One region of the Geobacillus sp. CX412 genome, then DNA from elsewhere that is predicted to be linked to it. Evidence: a T-box and tRNA genes for the amino acid it is inferred to sense, from the RefSeq annotation. Region 1 holds a T-box; the other holds one or more tRNA genes.
What was found. The T-box of region 1 lies ahead of trpS (tryptophan--tRNA ligase). A T-box ahead of a tRNA ligase gene usually reads a tRNA of that ligase, here a tRNA-Trp.
Positions count from the first base shown of each region.

Region 2: it has a tRNA-Trp gene. The T-box ahead of trpS (tryptophan--tRNA ligase) is inferred to sense a tRNA for this amino acid. The anticodon was not compared.

Region 1 is NZ_CP103461.1:2,690,747-2,701,247, forward strand. It holds gene NXM86_RS14085 (peptide ABC transporter substrate-binding protein) at 1-932, opposite strand, end outside; gene NXM86_RS14090 (DUF3899 domain-containing protein) at 1,350-1,721, shown strand; T-box leader at 1,773-2,016, shown strand; partial or broken gene trpS (tryptophan--tRNA ligase) at 2,065-3,049, shown strand; gene NXM86_RS14100 (YjbA family protein) at 3,159-3,899, opposite strand; gene NXM86_RS14105 (YuzI family membrane protein) at 3,984-4,190, opposite strand; gene NXM86_RS14110 (DUF2268 domain-containing putative Zn-dependent protease) at 4,262-5,053, opposite strand; gene NXM86_RS14115 (RNA-guided endonuclease InsQ/TnpB family protein) at 5,156-6,238, opposite strand; gene fabF (beta-ketoacyl-ACP synthase II) at 6,385-7,647, opposite strand; gene NXM86_RS14125 (beta-ketoacyl-ACP synthase III) at 7,683-8,615, opposite strand; gene NXM86_RS14130 (hypothetical protein) at 8,788-9,039, shown strand; gene NXM86_RS14135 (alpha/beta hydrolase family protein) at 9,128-9,859, opposite strand; gene NXM86_RS14140 (YjzD family protein) at 10,001-10,183, shown strand; gene clpB (ATP-dependent chaperone ClpB) at 10,234-10,501, opposite strand, start outside.
Region 2 is NZ_CP103461.1:1,205,840-1,216,340, reverse strand. It holds gene NXM86_RS06400 (hypothetical protein) at 521-811, opposite strand; partial or broken gene NXM86_RS06395 (dynamin family protein) at 1,667-4,149, opposite strand; partial or broken gene NXM86_RS06390 (amine oxidase) at 4,540-4,720, shown strand; partial or broken gene NXM86_RS06385 (alkaline phosphatase) at 4,721-4,948, opposite strand; gene NXM86_RS06380 (hypothetical protein) at 4,993-5,127, shown strand; tRNA gene NXM86_RS06375 (tRNA-Arg) at 5,128-5,201, opposite strand; tRNA gene NXM86_RS06370 (tRNA-Gly) at 5,611-5,681, opposite strand; tRNA gene NXM86_RS06365 (tRNA-Cys) at 5,687-5,760, opposite strand; tRNA gene NXM86_RS06360 (tRNA-Gly) at 5,767-5,838, opposite strand; tRNA gene NXM86_RS06355 (tRNA-Gln) at 5,842-5,916, opposite strand; tRNA gene NXM86_RS06350 (tRNA-Trp) at 5,964-6,034, opposite strand; tRNA gene NXM86_RS06345 (tRNA-Pro) at 6,248-6,324, opposite strand; tRNA gene NXM86_RS06340 (tRNA-Arg) at 6,328-6,404, opposite strand; rRNA gene NXM86_RS06335 (23S ribosomal RNA) at 6,727-9,649, opposite strand; rRNA gene NXM86_RS06330 (16S ribosomal RNA) at 10,163-10,501, opposite strand, start outside.

The sequences.
Region 1 (10,501 bases):
AATTCGTTTTTCGTGTTCATGCGCAGCCAGAAAATAGATGGATCAAGCTCTGTATGGAAGTTTTTGTCGTTTTTATATTTATCAACAAACTCTGCAGTTAGACCAACTCGGTCCACTTTTTTCGTGTCGTAAAGGTTTACAGCTGTTGCGGTATCTTTTACGATTTTGACATTGATTGTTTCTAGCTTCACATTGTCTTTATCCCAATAGTTTGGATTTTTCTTATATGTCCAGCCTTGTTCATGCTTCCATTCGCTTAATACGAACGGACCGTTGTAAAGCGTCGTGTTCGCTTCCAAGCCATATTTGTCGCCTTGCTCTTTTACGAATTTTTCGTTTTGCGGCATGAACGATCCAAATACGGTTAAGCTGATGAAGTATGGAATTGGGTTTTTCAATTCTACTTGAAGCGTATAGTCATCTACCGCTTTTACGCCAAGCTGGTCAACTGGCAATTTGCCTTGGTTAACTTCTTCTGCGTTTTTAATGTCATACATAATGTAGGCGTATTCGGAAGCTGTTTTTGGATCTAATACTTTTCTCCACGCAAATACGAAGTCATGCGCCGTAACAGGATCGCCGTTCGACCATTTTGCGTCTTTGCGGAGTTTGAATGTGTAAACTTTGCCATCTTCGCTTACTTCATAGCTTTCCGCCACACCTGGAACCGGCTTGTTATCTTTGCCTAAACGGTAAAGGCCTTCCATCACGTTGTTCAACACGATGAACGATACTTGGTCTGTCGCAAGCGCGGAATCAAGCGATGGAATTTCCGAAGAATCCAGCAAGTTCAACACTTGCTCTTTCTTTTCGGCCGGCTTATTTGCAGTGCCGCCTTTGTCTTTTGCTGTGTCGTTGTTGCCTCCACAGGCCGCTAGAAATGTGGTTACAGCCAGGAGAAGCACAAGAAACAATGATAGTTTCTTCTTCACTAAAAGTCCCCCCTTAAAAATATATAATGTATTAAAAATCTTCTGAATATGTTATATTTCAGAAGATTTCACCTACAACGCTATTATATAATTATTAATATATTTGAAAAGAATTTCCTTATTTTATTAAATATAAATTTTCTAACTTTTTTGTCTTAATCGATTATTATAATCTAATGCGTTTAATTTGAATTTTAACGTTATTTTTACAAAATGTAAATAAAAAATTTTCATAATCTAAAGAAAGCGCTTACAGTATAATATTATGACTGTAAATCCGAAAAAAGATGAATAATTACATATCATTTGTCCCATTCTAAAGTTTTTTTTGTATAATTTTTCTAATAATATTTACGAATTTTATGTTTTCTGATTGAATAAAGACGAAGATAAGATGTGTTGATCAGGAGGTAGAAAGTGAAATCAATTATAATACGAACATGTTTGCTTACAGCATCTATATTAGTACTTAGTTTATTCATCGTTTTATTACAAGGGGAGTGGTCGCTCGTTTCTTTCGTGAATGTTGCATTTTTGCTGGCTCTTTTGCCATTTATTATCGGCGGGTTTTTGTTTGTGTATGAAGGCGGATTTTTTAAAGGCGTTATGTACGGGTTTCGGCGCTTGCATACAAGCAGATCGAAAGCCGGGCGTTATTTAGCGGAATTGCAAGGTTTATCTGATGAACAACCTGTGCAAGCAAAAAAGTTTACTGTAACGTATCCACTATTGTTTTCTGGTCTTATTCTTCTTCTCTTGACAATTGCCGCCGGATATGCCATACGATAAAGTTGCAGCAACTATCGCATTGTTTTATAATATAAAGCAATCAATCATATGAAACATGCGATGAGAAAGAAGAGTACATATTGCGATGCCTTCAGAGAGCTTGTGGGTGGTGCGAACAAGCGGCTAGCAATATGGAATGGGCTTTCGAGCATCCGGCTGAATGAGCAGTTGGCTTTAGTAGGCTTTGGACGTCTGCCTTACGTTATCAAGGCGCCATGCGCATAAAAGCATGGGCAAAGTGATTGCACATCATGTGCAATAACTAGGGTGGCAACGCGGTCCTATCGTCCCTAACTCTCAGGGGGTAGGGCCTTTTTAAATTGATAAAAAAAGGAGTGGTGTTATGAAAACGAGCTTTTCAGGAATTCAGCCAAGCGGCGTCATTACGCTTGGCAACTATATCGGAGCAATGCGGCAATTCGTGGAATTGCAGCATGAGTACAACTGCTATTTTTGCATTGTCGATCAACACGCCATTACCGTTCCGCAAGATCCGGAAGAACTGCAAAAAAACATTCGCAGCTTAGCCGCTCTTTACTTGGCGGTCGGCATTGATCCGAATAAAGCTACTTTGTTTATTCAATCGGAAGTTCCTGCCCATGCCCAAGCGGGTTGGATACTGCAATGCATTTCTTATATCGGTGAACTAGAAAGAATGACTCAATTTAAAGATAAATCGGCAGGAAAAGAAGCAGTGAGCGCCGGGCTGCTTACCTATCCTCCATTGATGGCTGCGGATATTCTCTTGTATAAAACCGATATCGTACCTGTCGGGGAAGACCAAAAACAACATATTGAATTGACGCGCGATTTAGCGGAACGATTTAACAAACGGTATGGAGATTTTTACGATTCCAGAACCGCGCATTCCAAAAATCGGTGCACGCATTATGTCACTTACGGATCCAACGAAAAAAATGAGCAAATCGGATCCAAACAAAAAGTCGTTTATTACACTTCTTGATGATGCCAAAACGATTGAAAAGAAAATAAAAAGCGCTGTAACCGATTCTGAAGGCGTCATCCGATATGACAAAGAAAATAAACCGGGAATTTCCAATCTCCTTAACATTTATTCGATTTTAGCCAATAAAACGATTGAAGAACTTGAACAAGAATATGCTGGAAAAGGATATGGCGTATTTAAAGCTGATCTTGCCCAAGTAATTATTGACACCCTTACTCCGATCCAAGAAAAATATTACGACTTGTTGGAAAGCAGCACGCTTGACCAAGTGCTTGACCAAGGAGCAGAAAAAGCAAACAAAGTAGCAACGGAAATGCTTGAAAAAATGGAACAAGCGATAGGGCTTGGAAGAAGACGCTAAAACAATAATAAAAGCAAGCCGAACGATGGCTTGCTTTTTTATATGCTTATTAAGCTTTCCTATGCTGACTCTGGCAGAAATATCATTCATCATTGCGACTTTATTTTTCTTAATTCACTTTTGGCTCCTGTTCCATTTCCCAAAGCTTTTCAAAAAACGGCTGTCCTTTAATTAATTTTTCGCATAGCTGCTCATGTTTGTCGGACCAGCCGTATTTTGTCTCTTCGTATAAGTGCTGCCATGCTTCTTCAAACGACATTTTTTGAATATCAGGATATTTTTGCGGCGCCCATTCCGTATACCAGTAGCGTACCTCTGCAACGTTTTTCGTCGAATGAAGTTGGTCAAGCACCATAAATAAAAGTTGTTTAAGCTGTCGTTCCTTTCGTGTAAGTCCCATCATCCATTCAGGGGATGGCGACAAAATATGATGTTCTTTTTCATGAGCAGGCAGCGGATATGGTTCTTCTTGATGTTCAGCGACCATTTCGTATACTAGCTGCTCCTGTCTCGGAATAAGGCGGCTTTTCCGAATCGGAATGTTATAACCAATCGTATCAACAGCAAGAATGCCATAACCGTCTGTAATGACAAAACAATAATCAAGCTGAATGCGTTCATGATTTTTGCGCACATATGCTTTTTGATATACGTCTTCAAGAAGCTGCTTTGGGATTTCCGATAAACTGTTTTCAATATAGTTGAATAGCGCAGAAGACACTTTAAGAAGCGGTACTTGATCGAGCAGTTCCACTTGATCATCTTTCCGCCATTCATGGAAATGGCATACGTTGTATCCGTTCTCTTCCCCTTCAAACCAATTGACCCAAATATCATGCAGATACAGCATACGATACCCCTCACTTCCAAACCTATTTGTCCATCAGTATAGGCAGAGGGGCGAATTTTATTCCATACTACCCTTTTTTATCCATTACTCTTCTCGGTAAGGGAAGTATAAGCTTCCCCACATTAGTAAAAGTCCTATTGGTAATAAATAACATTCTACTCTTGTGCAAATATATGAAAAATATTCGCTCCATCCCCGCTCTGGCGTCATAATGTTTAAATAAGCAATAACGGTTATCCCGCCAATGACAGAAACTCCAAAACCGACTAAATAAATAAATATGCGAATCATCGGGTCCCTCTTCTTTCTCTTAACTTGTCCATCTTATTTTTACATATATGAGCACCCGATGATCATCATGACTATTCGTTTTTCTCTAACGCGGCAAGCTGCAGCATCTGTTCTGAATCGATGCCCATTAACCTGGAAAAGCGAGCACCATGTTCAAGGCAACGACGGACTATATAATATCCCACTGCATAACCAAGCATGGCTGGATAAAAACCGAGACCATAGAGAAGTCGAGAATATAACGGATGTTGTGGTAAAATTGACTGATATGGTGAAACATATCGTTTCCAAAAATGATCAAGTTGTTCATCCGAGTAATAGGTCGTCCAGCTTGCTTGATGACTCTTGCCAACATAACGGCCAACAGCATTTTCGGCAAGTCCTTCTAGTACGATCGCGTCTAAAAGTGTAACGCCTTCATCTTCCTTTTTTTGTTTTTTCAGGCGGCAAACATGATTATACTCATGTGTGATCAATGCCTCGATTTCTTTGTCCGTATGATGCGGTAATAAAAAAATAAGCAATTTATCGTGAAAAGCGACTCCGCCTTTACTATTAAACTCACGAGCCAATTTTCGATTATGTGTGTCTGCTGGAAAAAGAAAAAGAGGCACATCTGGACCGTTCCATTCCTTTTTTCGCTTCTCGTAAACCGCCTCGACTCGTTCCCATATGTTTTTTTGTTTCATTTGCTTAATCATTTCTCCGATATTTTTTGACGGTTGATACATACCGTAACGCACGAGATAAAGATAAATATCACGTGCTCTGGCGTTTGGAAAGTAGGAAGTTAGATGTTGGCATAGCCGAATAGGATTGTCATGCCATTCATTGAGCCATTGGTCGGTACGAATAACAGGCATCTTTTTCACCTCTTTTTCCGTTTTTTCTATCGTATGACGGAAAAGAAAAAGAGGTCAACTACCCAACGGCTAAACGGCTAAAGCCGTGGGCTTGCAGCTAGCCTAATTGGCTGCCGCGTTCGGCTGGTTGACAGCAGCCCTGCGGATGTTTTCCGCAGCCACGTTGTCGGCAGGGGCAGCGTACCCACAAGCTCGACAACAAAACTGATCCCTTGACGGTCTGTTTTCTTTGGCCACATGTCCGCAAACCGGACAGGTGCGGGAAGTATTTTTTGGATGAACCAATACCACCGGCACGCCAGCGATCGCCGCTTTATACTCAATAAACTTTCTCAACTGATAAAAAGACCAAGAAGAGTGTTGACGACGCTGTTGCTTTTTAACCGTTTTCTCGGTGCGTTGGCGGATGCCCTTTAAATCTTCAAGGGAAATGCCGCATCCGAGTGCCTTTGCCTTTTCAACAATCTTCTTGCTAATGCAGTGGTTCACATCACGGGCAAATAGTTTTTCCTTCTTGGAACGCTTCTTAAGCAGGCGTTTCGCTGACTTGGTGCCTTTCTTTTGGAGTTTGGCGCGAAGTTTCGCATGGCGGCGGCGCAGCCCGTTGACCTTCGAGCCGGAAAATACCTCACCGGTGCTATCGACGGCGATATTAATGATGCCAAGATCCACACCGATAAATCCGTTTTCGGAATTGGGCTGGCCTTCGGGAACGTCCACCACGAGCAGTAAATAAAAAATACCGTTTTGAAGGACTAAATCGGCTTGACCCCGAACACGGTTGCCGCACAGCAAACCTTGATGGTAGCGGCTAATGACCATAGGGATTTCCATTCTTCCTTGCAAGGTAAGGATGGAAGCATACTCTAACCCTTTAAAGGACAGGATTCTTTCATCATACACGATGGCACCGGTTTCTTTAAAGTTATGCAAGGTTTTTTTATCCAAACGATAGCTTTCCGACACTTTGCCGATGGCACGAACGGTCATTTGGGCAGAGAGGCCAAATTTTTCCCTGACGTCATAGTAGCAAAGCCGCTGGATTTTCGTTTTGGAAAAGGTTCTGGAGCGAAAAGCAATCTCGCTAATATAGTTGCATGCTTGGTTAAACCGTTTCATTGTTTCCAGCAGCGCATGAAACTGTTCAAGAGTTGGCATTAATTTAATCTTGAGAGTGCAGAGCATTCTTGATTCACCTACCTTTCTAAATCCAGTGTACTTATATTGAACGAAAAATTCAATATATACTGAAAATATAAACCCCGCCTTCCTCCACAGCTAAAGCAGTGGGCTTCCGGCGGATGTTCTCGTGAAAAACGGCTATCTCTCTTCTATCGAGATAGCCGTTTTCCATTATTTTGTATATTTTTGAAAATCAACGTTGCATTATGTCCGCCAAATCCAAGAGAATTGCTTAACACTGCGTTTACTTCTTGCTTTCTTGCCTCATTTGGCACATAGTCCAAATCGCATTCCGGATCAGGAGTTTCATAGTTCATCGTCGGCGGAATCATTCCATCTTTAATCGCTAATACGGAAAATATCGCTTCTACTGCTCCAGCCGCTCCTAACAAATGACCGGTCATCGATTTTGTCGAGCTGACCGCCAGTTTGTACGCATGGTCGCCAAACACTTCTTTAATCGCCATCGTTTCATATTTGTCATTGTATTCCGTACTTGTGCCATGGGCATTAATATAGTCAATATCTTCCGGCTGCATTCCCGCATCTGCCAACGCTTGGCGCATCGCGCGAACACCGCCTTCCCCTCCTGGGGCTGGCGCAGTGATATGATATGCATCCCCTGTCGCACCATAGCCGACAATTTCTGCATAAATCGGCGCGCCGCGGCGCAACGCATGCTCTAGCTCTTCTAATACGAGAATGCCGGCGCCTTCACCCATGACAAAGCCATCCCGATTTTTATCAAACGGACGGCTTGCCGTTCTTGGGTCTGGGTTCGTAGATAATGCCGTATTTGCACAAAATCCGGCTAACGCCATTTTCGTAATCGGCGCTTCTGTACCGCCAGTAATCATTACATCGGCATCGCCGCGTTGAATGACCTTAAACGCATCACCAATGGAATTTGTCCCTGTTGCACAAGCAGTGACCGTACAAGAATTGATTCCTTTTGCACCTAGAATAATAGATACTTGCCCTGCTGCCATATCCGGAATCATCATCGGCACAAAAAACGGGCTTACGCGACGGTAGCCGCGTTGTTGGAAAATTTCAAACTGCTGTTCAAACGTTTCCATTCCGCCGATGCCAGATCCGATCCAAACGCCGACTCTTGCCGCATTTTCTTCTGTAATTTCTAATTTTGCATCTTTTACCGCCATCAACGAGGCAGCGACAGCATATTGCGTAAAACGATCCATTTTACGTGCTTCACGTCGATCCATAAAGTCTTCCGGATTGAAATCTTTCACTTCTGCTGCTACTTTTGCCGGGAATTCATCTGGATTGACACGAGTAAGCATCCCTATTCCCGACTTGCCGGCAATAATGTTTTTCCATGTTGTTTCCACATCGTTTCCAAGCGGTGTTACTGCACCAAGACCTGTAACAACGACTCGTCTTTTTTCCATCGCTTCCGTCTCTCCTTTTTATCCGTATTGAGCTGCTAGCGGCCCCAACGTAAAGCGATTGCACCCCACGTTAATCCGCCGCCAAATCCAACCATAATTATGAGATCATCATCTTTGATTTTACCTGCTTCTAATTCTTCGACAATAGAAATCGGAATGGAAGCCGCTGAAGTGTTTCCATATTTTCGAATAGTTGTTGACATTTTCTCCTCCGGCAGTTCAAGACGCTGCCTTGCCGCCTCGACAATGCGAATATTCGCTTGATGTGGAATGAGAAAATCAACGTCGTTTTTCGATAATCCTGCTTTTTCTAAGACGTGAATGCACGATTCACCCATTTGACGAACGGCAAATTTAAACACTTCTCTACCGTTCATTACGATATATTCTTCTTTATATAAATGTTTTCCTCCTGTTCCGTCTGCACCTAATTCAAACGATAAAATACCACGTCCCTCGGAAACAGGCCCCATCACGACCGCACCAGCACCGTCGCCAAATAGCACTGCCGTATTGCGGTCATTCCAATCGATGATTTTGGATAATTTTTCAGCTCCCACTACCAATATATAACGATATGCGCCATTGTCAATAAATTGGCTTGCTGTGACCATTCCATAAATAAAGCCGGCACATGCCGCGCTAATATCCAATGCTGCTGCTTTTACCGCTCCAAGCCGTTCCTGCAGCATGCAGGACACAGATGGAAATGCCCTGTCAGGAGTTACCGTTGCTACTAAAATTAAATCAATATCTTGCGGAGAAATTTTTGCGTCCTCGATCGCTTTTTTCGCTGCAAAATATGCCATATCGGAAGTATCCATATCATCAGTGGCTATTCTTCGTTCTTCAATTCCCGTTCTCGTCCGAATCCATTCATCAGACGTATCCATCATCTTTTCCAAATCAAAATTTGTTAACACCTTTTCCGGCAAATACCGGCCGATTCCAATAATACCTGCTCCCACACTGAACATCTCCTTTAGTAGTATATAACCAATTATTATTACTTGGTACTAATTTTATCGGAAATAGAAAAAACGCGCAATAGAAATATGCAACACATGTGATTTGTCTAGTCACTTCTTAATTTTTTACATACAGTGCTAATAAAGATAAAGAAAAGGAGGCGGTGTTACGATGGATGATAAAGAGCAGTCAAAACAACCTAGCGAGCAGTTAGATCGTTTTTCCCGTTTAATGTTCGGTCCCTTTCCTCCACGATCTCATCAATCACATGATAATCCAGCTGCTCGTACGGAGTCTTCTTCACAGCAAGACATTGATTTTATGCAGATCATTCAAAATATTGATACGCTGGTCGCTTCGTTTGACCAATTAAAACCATTGATGAGAAAAATTACTTCTTTGGTAGATATGTTTAAAAAATAAGAGGCGTCGTTAGACGGCGCCTCTTTTATTATTAACTCTTAATAACTAACAATAATTCCTCTACCGTTCCGATCATCAATAGAGGAATTCATGGAAGCTCATTATATTGTTGAAAAAATTGATCGATCGCTTTGCCAAATTGGTACCGTTTTTCCGGCAAACAATAAATCACATGAACGTTATGGTTAGTCGTCCTCATCCATTGCTCATATTTTCGACAATGTAGAGAGGATGGGTAAGGAGTAATTCCTGATAATTGCCATATTTTTATTGGAACTTGATGCGGAACAAGCAGCAGTGAAGGAACCGCTTTTTCGGCATTTGCCTCGTCTATATCGTATGCAAGCGCTATTTCTCTTGCCATTCGCTTATAAAAAAACTTATTTTCCTTTTCATACTCAAGTTGAGCGCGTAAATCTAGACAAGGGCTTAACATCACAATCGCGCGGATTTGCTTTGGCATTGTTTCAAGGAGCTGCAAAGCCACAAGCGCTCCCATTCCTTCCGCAAGAATATAAATACGATTGTTTAATATTTCACTTTTTAATACGTAGTAAATAAGTTGCTTAGCCAAGCGTACGGCTTTAGGACTTCCCCAATGCCGGCCGTATAAATGAGAGTAAAAAATGGTATAACCATATTCGAGCAACTCGCAAAGAAGATGATGGCGTCCTTTGTGCTCTATCCAAAAACTTGTATGTTCATTAACAAAATGATTCGTATCGCCAATAATAAAGACAGCAAATCCGTTTGGGCGCTCTGGCAAATGAATGATACACCACTGATCGTCGAGCTGAAAAAATCGTTGTTGAATCGTCATTGATATCCACCCTTGTTTTTACGATGCATAATTGTACAATATACAGTATGCGGAACGAAAAAAAAAGTACGGGTATATGCCTAAAAGATCAAGTTGTGGTAAGATAAGAAAAGGAAGCTAGAGAGATTGGGGGGAAGAAGCATGCGGCTTTTTTGGACGTTTTTCTGGACGTTCCTTTTAGTGCAAATGGCTACATACGTCATTGGCTCTATGCAAGGAATTCCATATAATTTTTCAACAGGGGCTTTATTAGGGGCGATCTTTACTATTTTGGTTATTATTGTAGCAAGCTTGATTCCTGATGAACCGATAGAACACCACTAAGAAAAACTAACAACAAGGCTGTCCTAAAATGAAGGACAGCCTTGTTTCTATTATTGGACTTCTACAACGATTTGCCCGTTCCGATAATCCACTACAACCGTGCTGTAGTCTTTCACACGTCCGGCGACAATTTCTTTTGCAAGCGGTGTTTCAATTTGCTTTTGCATAAATCGTTTTAACGGACGCGCCCCGTAAACCGGGTCAAATCCAGACTCGGCGATATATTCTTTTGCTTTATCTGTCAAAGAAAGCGAAATATGACGGTCGCTAAGCCGTTTCGCTAATTCGTTCGCAAACTTTGTCACGATTCCTTTTATT
Region 2 (10,501 bases), 1.5 Mb from region 1:
GAGTCCTCTCTTACGATGTATAATCTTTGTTATCTAAGTCTAATATAGCAAACACAAAATTAATTGAGACTCTGTCCAGCAGACATTATGGAAAAAGTAAAGTACGAACTAAAATGGGATGTTATAGTGACTTTAACCAATAGGAATCCAATTATTGTATAAAAGAGACTGATTACTACCAAACGAACACTTTTCGAAGAGTTTATGCTTTTTTAATATCCATCAATGACTACTCCTTCATTTATTTCACTAACTCAAAATTTTCCCACAAGTTAAACTATTATAACAATATACAAATATTGTAAAATGATCGCCGCCTGTTACAAAAACAAAAACCCTGCTTCCACATGGAAAGCAGGTACTAACCAAACATTTTAGACCTAATATTGCCCCTAGTAGTAGATTTACAATTCCAAATAACTGTCAAGGCCATTTTATCATCGGCTTTAACATTTATTCCTATACATAGAGAAAGCCAGCATTATTTTCTGACTTAAAATTTAATTCCATTCCTTTGGTACTACGATAGTTTAACGTTGGAAGCTGTCATGCCCAGGATAATACCCGCCGTGACCATGATGATAGCCATGACCAGGATAATACCCACCATGACCGTGGTGATAGCCATGCCCAGGATAATACCCACCATGGCCATGGTGATAGCCATGACCAGGATAATATCCGCCATGACCATGATGATAGCCATGACCAGGATAATACCCACCGTGGCCATGATGATAGCCATGGCCAGGATAATACCCACCGTGGCCATGATGATAACCGTGACCAGGATAACTATCGTAACTTCCAATGAATTGTCTTTCCATTTTATATCTCCCCTTAACTGTTTTTAAAATAGTGTATGCGTCCATATTCAAAGAGGTATAGATTCTTGCCCATTATGACGCTTGCAAATTGTTGTTTTGATTATGGTTAATATCCTAATGTGTCACAGGAAAATAGCCCCTTTTTCACCTGACTTGCCCTGTTAGTTGAACAACTTTACTCCTTTTTGAATTAAAGCACCGTTATCCAACCATGAAGCAAGCTTCACACAAAGGATGTATGGAACAGTTTAATTCGTTTCTTCGTTTTTCACTGGATCGATAGTATGAGCGAAGTATGGTTGATTTTATTCAGCATAACATCCGGACTTCTGATCTTCAAATTCCATATAAATTTTGGTATGTTTGTATTTCCCAATTCGCAAAAATCGGCCACACTATGGACTTGAGTTTTTTCGTTAAATATTCTTACTGATTTCTTATACTATTTGAAGAACTCCTTTTGTGTCCGTGAACCAGTAAATCGGCTAAATTACACTTTGTATTGGTCAGAGGAGTTTCACTTCGTCAAACTTAATGTAGGCGGATCCAGTCGGGTATAGGCGTTTCCCGGATTCGATCTCATTTTTCCCCTCCAGCTCTCTTCTTTTTCATTGAATCTTCTTTTTTCTTCTAAGTTTCATCTCTACCTCAGTTTTGTTTCAATAACGTTTTTCTAATGTACTGGTTTTCGTGGATAGTATAGTATTCGAATTAATTATTCATCGTTTTTCAGCTTCTTTATGTTCTTTCTTTCTCTAATACAATACGTCAAACGGTTTCGGAGAAGATCAATATCTCGTTCATGCTTCTCAAACAATCGAATTTCAGAAGCTGTCAATATCGGTAACGTCTAAATAATCCTGATTTTCAACAAACTGCTTGTATTTGTTATATAACATCGCATTGTTTTGCTGGAATGCTCCAAACAGCTTGCCGGCACCTTTCAATAAAATTTGATACGGTGTGCGGCGGAGAAAAATATTCACCTTCTCAATTTGCGCGCTGCTCGTCATCCGGTCTGCATCCCGGCGCCAGTCATCAAGCACTTTAAAGTCGCAATTCAGCTTAAGCCGCTCTTCCCCATACATCGCATTAAACCCATCGCATATTTCATCCAGGAAAGATTGACAGTGATGAAGTTCATCATTTGCCGTTAAAATCCATTCCTGAAGAGAATGATAAAGCTTAGGCAAGACCTTATCATTTACATAAGCATGTACTCTCCGGTTCATCTCATCATTTAGTTCAAGATGAATTTTACGGAAATCACTGTCTTCTCGAATCAGATCAGAACTTTCTCGTAAAATTTTCGGAATATTTTCCGATAGATCCGATCTGATTTCCTCAAGACTTTATGGAACGTTCTCTTGATAATTCGCGCTTTTTCTTCTTTCAAATCCGTTAATTGATGGATTGCACCACCTAGCTTTGCGACCATCTCTTCATTCCATTTAATCGAATCAGCCAGGCTGTTTTCCATTTCTGCCCGTTTATCCAATAAATGATTGATTAATTGACGAATAAAGATTAATATTTTTTCAATTCGATCGTCTTCCGCAATTGGTCGGCTCAAATTTCTCAAGAACTCGGCTAGATCATTTTGTTGTTTTCTGCTTCTTAAACGTGATGAATAGGCAAACACCCGAGCCTGCGGAACATATGCCCGAACTCTCGAACGAGTGTCTTCAATAATTTCGGCGGCTTCTTGTTCATCATAAATTTCATCGATTTTATTGAGCAGAAAATGAATTGAAAGATTAGGGGCATATTCCCGAATCAGCATTAGGATCTCTTGTTCTTGTTCGGTAAAAGGATCGTTCGCATCAAGCACAAATAATAAACTGTCGGCAAAATGCAGATATTTTAGCGCTTCTTCCATATCATTACGGTCGCTAAATCCTGGCGTATCCATAAGAACTAGCCTGTTTTCCTGCAAAATTGGCGATGGAAGAGAAAACTCCACAATCGTATTGTCAAAATCCTTATTCAGCCGTCTATCTACTGCCTCCTGGAATTCATGGAAACTTGAAAATGTGGTTAATTCTTCATCGGATATTTTTCTAATCTCCGTCTCATCATCCCCCTTAAATACAATAGCGGAAGATGTCGGAGCAGTTTGGATATTTTCTCCGAGGACCGAATTGATAAAAGCAGACTTCCCATTTCCGGAAGTTCCAGCAACAACTAAATGATGTGCTTCAAAATCAACCAGTTCTCGGATGATCCATCTGAAACGGTGACCTGGATCAACATGCTGCGCTTCCGCCCATTTTACGATGGAATCGAATAATGTAAGGCTGTATTCCAAACCATCTGTCTCATTGCGGGAATGGAAAATAAGATTTTCGGCAGCATTGACCACCTCTGAACTAATGCTGGATGGAAATTTCTCGCTCCATGCCAGTACCGCTGCAGAAGCAAATAAAGCATGAGAATCATCGGCTATTTTGAGCCAGTTCGTTAAGATGTTCGGAATAATCTCATCCAGTTCTTTAATTAAATACTTTCCATCGATCAATTCAAAATAAGTTTCCTGATAAAGTTCTGACAGTTCTTTCCAAGACTGCTCCCGGCTTGCATCCAGATTGAAGAAAAGGTGGTTAAATTCCTTCAGCCATGAAAAATAGGAACGCTCGTTTTTATAGCTATTCCATAATGCCTGAACGATCTGCTCAAATCTTGTCTGATCCACCCTGTATAGCACGGCTAAGCATTTGGAAAAATAATGCGGTTCAAAGATTTTTGTTAGTCCTTGCTCTGCGTATGTTTTTAAAATATCAAACCAATGATCTGATTCTGTTCGGACCGCTTCATTTACTGCCAGTTCAATTGCGCTCTTCCAATCCTTATGTTTTTCGAAAAAGGCGCGAGCAATGTCAGTCACATTCGGGTAGTCCGGATTAAAGGATACCGCTTTTTTAATCACTTGGTCAGCTTTTTCAAGCTTGCCTTGGTCTATATAAAGCGAAAATAATTGCAGTGCAACTTCCGATTGCAAGACACTGCTTTCCGTATTAATGGATTTATAAATCTCTTCAGCTGTTGATAATTGCCCGATTTCATGGTAACAATCCGCTATATTTTTCTTCGCCCACGGTTCTAAATCATTATGAACGTTTTCCCATTTGAAAATAGCTGCTTCATAATCTTTGTGATGAAAATATACTTCTCCCTGGGCAAAACGGATGGTGGAGATGTCAGCTGTCTGATCTTTATGCCCGGCAAGAAAAGCTTCTCCGAGCACACGGACAGGATTTTTCTCATTCGCTTCCATCAATGTTTCATAAAATGTTTTTTTGATCAGTTGATTCTCTAACGTCATGTTTACCCCCCGACCTATATATTTTACATACCGTATTATATAGTTATTAAAACTTTCCTGTTTCTATCCTTAGATATTCTAGCAAACTTACTTTTGCAATAAAGTTTCAAATTGTTTTCATTTACAATACAGATTTTTATCATGGTGTAAAATTTCAGCTAAATTATGTTATTAATTGGATTGAAATGTAAAAAGCTGCATAATCCTCCTGAGAATACTGACACCTGTTTTTCCATCATCAATACTATTTTAGTAGTATCAGTATGTCCTGATTTTATAGATTTCTTGCACTAGAACTAAAAGAAGCAGGATATATGCTGCTCCATTTTTGCATAACTGCACTTTCCTGCTGAATAAGATGACAGTAAGCCATCTTTTTGTCAGCTCACAAAAGAATTGGATAAATATTCGATGGACGCTTATTTGAGATACAACCCGTTTGGAGTTAGGTTATCTGCAGGCGCCATCGACATGATCAAAGTACTTCTTTCACTGGAAGGATTAGTGGATCTTTCTTTCCTAGAACTGTTACGTGAACTAATTGTTTATCCCTAATATTCGCTTCTATGAAAAATTTAATGCCTTTATCAATCATGCGTTTAATTTCTTTATCCGCAGCATATCCAAGTTTAATCCATTCTAACTTGCCGGCCCCGCCGTTTTCTGCGCTTGTTTGCATAAATTTCGCCGCATATAAGGTGTCGGCTGACAAATCACGCGGTTTATCAGCCACATACATAAACAGCGCTGTATATTCACCATCGTCTCCAAAGTAAGCGGTGCGCTCATCCGGCATTACATCATCATTTCATTGCCTATGCTTCGCTTAGAAGTGGGGGCTTCTTGGTAAAAAAGATAAAAAAAGAAGCGGCTATTGACCGCTTTTTCATTGCCCCCACTATCCGGGTTGTCTTCTTATCACTTTATCGCTTGCAATTACAACAAAAAGCCAGCCTTAACGGCTGGCTTTTTGCATAGCGTCCCAGGAGAGATTCGAACTCCCGACCGACGGCTTAGAAGGCCGCTGCTCTATCCAGCTGAGCTACTGGGACATAGTATTATTTACACTCCTATTTTTCAACAGCTGCCTCTTCCTCTACCAGCTGATTCAAAGATGCTGGATGCGTCGAGGCAACTCGGAGCGGATTCAATGATGCATCGCTCGTTGCTCTATCCAGCTGAGCTACTGGGACATAGTGTTATTATACTTATATTTTTAGCTGGCTGTCTCTTCCTCTACTAGCTAACTCAAGGAAGCGGGATGCGTCGAGACAACTCGCAGTGGATTCATAGATGTAATGCTCGTTGCTCTATCCGGCTGAGCTACTGGGACATGGTGTTATACACTCTTTAGCTTCGCTGCCTCTTCCTCTACGAGCTGGCTCAAGGGAAGCCAGATGCATCGAGGCAATGTTCTAACAGTTTTTAATGATATTGCGACAACTAGAAGTAAGAAAAAAAAGCGGGTGATGGGAATCGAACCCACGACGTCAGCTTGGGAAGCTGAAGTTTTACCACTAAACTACACCCGCACAATTGGAGGCGGCACCCGGATTCGAACCGGGGATGAAGGTTTTGCAGACCTCTGCCTTACCACTTGGCTATGCCGCCAAGAAAAGCGGAAGACGGGACTCGAACCCGCGACCCCCACCTTGGCAAGGTGGTGTTCTACCACTGAACTACTTCCGCAATTGGCTGGGCTAGCTGGATTCGAACCAGCGCATCACGGAGTCAAAGTCCGTTGCCTTACCACTTGGCTATAGCCCAATGTATCATCATTTCATCGCTTGCTAAACTTCATTTTAAGGTTTATACAGGGGCAGTAGGAATCGAACCCACACCGGAGGTTTTGGAGACCTCTGTTCTACCATTAAACTATGCCCCTATATCATATCATTCAAACCGCTAAATCCAAAGGGAGCGGATTTACACTCCTCCAAGTCTATCCACTTCCCTATCTATCCCAAATAAACTGAAATACTTAACTTGCCGTTCTAATGGAATTTAAAACTCTACATGACTAAAGCCAAGAGTTTTTGTATTTACTCTAATATACATTATGTATAAAAGTTATGTATATGTATGTAAACTCTTCTCATGGTCGGGAAGACAGGATTCGAACCTGCGACCCCATGGTCCCAAACCATGTGCTCTACCAAGCTGAGCTACTTCCCGAAATGGCGCGCTCGAGAGGACTCGAACCCCTAACCTTCTGATCCGTAGTCAGACGCTCTATCCAGTTGAGCTACGAGCGCACATTACTTTATGAAGCGAAAGACGAAACTTAAAATTCATGATTCCTATCTTGGCAAAACGGCGTTTTATCACTAAATTACTTCTATTTTATATATGTTCATTCCCTCAAAACTAGATAACCGTCTGTTTGGAAGAAGCCGTTTTGCGTAGGCGGCCTACGCTTTTCCGTTGTCTAGCTCCTAGCGTCCTCCACTTTTCGCTTTGTCCAGCTCCGGCTCACAGCGCCTTGCGGAAAATAACCTTCCTCCGTCGACATGCAAGCATGTCTCGTCGGAAGAACATTTTCCTTTTGGCGCTAAGCGCTCGCCTCCGCTTTTCCGCTTGGTTAAGTCCTCGATCGATTAGTATCCGTCAGCTCCACGTGTCGCCACGCTTCCACCTCGGACCTATCGACCTCGTCATCTTCGAGGGATCTTACTCGCTTGACGCGATGGGAAATCTCATCTTGAGGGGGGCTTCACGCTTAGATGCTTTCAGCGCTTATCCCTTCCGCACATAGCTACCCAGCGGTGCCCCTGGCGGGACAACTGGTACACCAGCGGTGCGTCCATCCCGGTCCTCTCGTACTAAGGACAGCTCCTCTCAAATTTCCTGCGCCCGCGACGGATAGGGACCGAACTGTCTCACGACGTTCTGAACCCAGCTCGCGTACCGCTTTAATGGGCGAACAGCCCAACCCTTGGGACCGACTACAGCCCCAGGATGCGATGAGCCGACATCGAGGTGCCAAACCTCCCCGTCGATGTGGACTCTTGGGGGAGATCAGCCTGTTATCCCCGGGGTAGCTTTTATCCGTTGAGCGATGGCCCTTCCATACGGAACCACCGGATCACTAAGCCCGACTTTCGTCCCTGCTCGACCTGTCCGTCTCGCAGTCAAGCTCCCTTGTGCCTTTGCACTCTACGAATGATTTCCAACCATTCTGAGGGAACCTTTGGGCGCCTCCGTTACCTTTTGGGAGGCGACCGCCCCAGTCAAACTGCCCACCTGACACTGTCTCCCACCCCGATAAGGGGTGCGGGTTAGAATTTCAATACCGCCAGGGTGGTATCCCACCGGCGCCTCCACCGAAGCTGGCGCTCCGGCTTCTCAGGCTCCCACCTATCCTGTACAAGCGATACCAAAATTCCATATCAGGCTGCAGTAAAGCTCCACGGGTCTTTCCGTCCTGTCGCGGGTAACCTGCATCTTCACAGGTAGTATGATTTCACCGGGTCTCTCGTTGAGACAGTGCCCAAGTCGTTACACCTTTCGTGCGGGTCGGAACTTACCCGACAAGGAATTTCGCTACCTTAGGACCGTTATAGTTACGGCCGCCGTTTACTGGGGCTTCGGTTCGCACCTTCAGCCTTGCGGCTTAAGCGCTCCCCTTAACCTTCCAGCACCGGGCAGGTGTCAGCCCCTATACTTCGCCCTTCGGCTTCGCAGAGACCTGTGTTTTTGGTAAACAGTCGCTTGGGCCTTTTCACTGCGGCTCTCTCGGGCTCATCACCCAAGAGAGCACCCCTTCTCCCGAAGTTACGGGGTCATTTTGCCGAGTTCCTTAACGAGAGTTCTCCCGCGCACCTTAGGATTCTCTCCTCGCCTACCTGTGTCGGTTTGCGGTACGGGCACCTCTCACCTCGCTAGAGGCTTTTCTTGGCAGTGTAGGATCGGGGACTTCGGGACCGATGGTCCCTTCGCCATCACGGCTCAGCCTTTACGCCAGACGGATTTGCCTATCTGGCAGCCTAACCGCTTGGACAGGCTATTCCAGCAGCCTGCTCGCCCTACCTTCCTGCGTCCCCCCATTGCTCAAACGGTGAGGAGGTGGTACAGGAATCTCAACCTGTTGCCCATCACCTACGCCTTTCGGCCTCGGCTTAGGTCCCGACTAACCCTGAGCGGACGAACCTTCCTCAGGAAACCTTAGGCTTTCGGTGCAGAGGATTCTCACCTCTGTTTTCGCTACTCACACCGGCATTCTCACTTCTAAGCGCTCCACGAGTCCTTCCGGTCCCGCTTCGGCGCGCTGCTCCCCTACCGATGACCAACGGTCATCCCACAGCTTCGGTGGCACGTTTAGCCCCGGTACATTTTCGGCGCAGAGTCACTCGACCAGTGAGCTATTACGCACTCTTTAAATGATGGCTGCTTCTAAGCCAACATCCTGGTTGTCTGGGCAACTCCACATCCTTTTCCACTTAACGTGCACTTTGGGACCTTAGCTGGTGGTCTGGGCTGTTTCCCTCTCGACCACGGATCTTATCACTCGTAGTCTGACTCCCAAGGATAAGTCGTTGGCATTCGGAGTTTGACTGAGTTCGGTAACCCGATGAGGGCCCCTAGCTCAATCAGTGCTCTACCTCCAAGACTCTTCCCTTGAGGCTAGCCCTAAAGCTATTTCGGGGAGAACCAGCTATCTCCAGGTTCGATTGGCATTTCACCCCTACCCACACCTCATCCCCGCACTTTTCAACGTACGTGGGTTCGGGCCTCCAGTAGGTGTTACCCTACCTTCACCCTGGACATGGGTAGATCACCTGGTTTCGGGTCGACGTACTAAACGCCCTATTCAGACTCGCTTTCGCTGCGGCTCCGTCTCTTCGACTTAACCTCGCACGTCATCGTAACTCGCCGGTTCATTCTACAAAAGGCACGCCATCACCCATAAACGGGCTCTGACTACTTGTAGGCACACGGTTTCAGGTTCTCTTTCACTCCCCTTCCGGGGTGCTTTTCACCTTTCCCTCACGGTACTGGTTCACTATCGGTCACTAGGGAGTATTTAGCCTTGGGAGATGGTCCTCCCTGCTTCCGACGGGATTCCCCGTGTCCCGCCGTACTCAGGATCCACTCGGGAGGGAACGAAGTTTCGACTACAGGGCTGTCACCTTCTCTGGCGGGCCTTTCCAGACCGCTTCGTCTACCCCGTTCCTTTGTAACTCCCATCATGAGTGGTCCTACAACCCCAAGAGGCAAGCCTCTTGGTTTGGGCTGTTCCCGTTTCGCTCGCCGCTACTCAGGGAATCGCGGTTGCTTTCTTCTCCTCCGGGTACTTAGATGTTTCAGTTCCCCGGGTGTGCCCTCCATACCCTATGGATTCAGGTATGGATACTGCCCCATTACGGACAGTGGGTTTCCCCATTCGGACATCTCCGGATCAACGCTTGCTTACAGCTCCCCGAAGCGTTTCGGCGTTTGCCCCGTCCTTCATCGGCTCCTAGTGCCAAGGCATCCACCGTGCGCCCTTTCTAACTTAACCATGCGAAAACAGCTTCATGCTTGCCGCCTTCGCTTCTCGGCTTCTTCCACTGTCTAGCTTCGGCGCCTAGCTCTCTTGTGCCAAATAACCTTCCCCCTCGAAGTGCAAGCACTTCTGCGGGTGAAGAACATTTGGCTTCGAGAGCTAACCGCGGCGCCTCCGCTTTTCCTTCCGGTTATCTAGTTTTCAAGGAACGAAGCTACTACTTTGAGTTCGCTTCTCTGCAGCTTTGTGCCGAGGAACCTAACTCCCTCGAACCTGCTTGTAGACGCAGGCACAAGACTGCTTCTGACACAAAGCCTCTGTTTTGAAAGAACATTAAACATGTTCCCTCAAAACTGAACAAGGCTACTGCCTTGAATCAACTTCTCTGCTACCTTGTGTCGAGGAATCCTGCTTCCTCGAATTCACTAGCAGACGCAGACACAAAACGTTTGAAGGAATGGGTAATGTTCCCTCAAAACTGAACAAACCCGAAGCGCCCACCTTATTTCACACACATACAGTCCTTAGAAAGGAGGTGATCCAGCCGCACCTTCCGGTACGGCTACCTTGTTACGACTTCACCCCAATCACTTGCCCCACCTTCGGCGGCTGGCTCCCTTACGGGTTACCTCACCGACTTCGGGTGTTGCAAGCTCTCGTGGTGTGACGGGCGGTGTGTACAAGGCCCGGGAACGTATTCACCGCGGCATGCTGATCCGCGATTACTAGCGATTCCGGCTTCATGCAGGCGAGTTGCAGCCTGCAATCCGAACTGAGAGCGGCTTTTTGGGATTCGCTCCCCCTCGCGGGTTCGCAGCCCTTTGTACCGCCCATTGTAGCACGTGTGTAGCCCAGGTCATAAGGGGC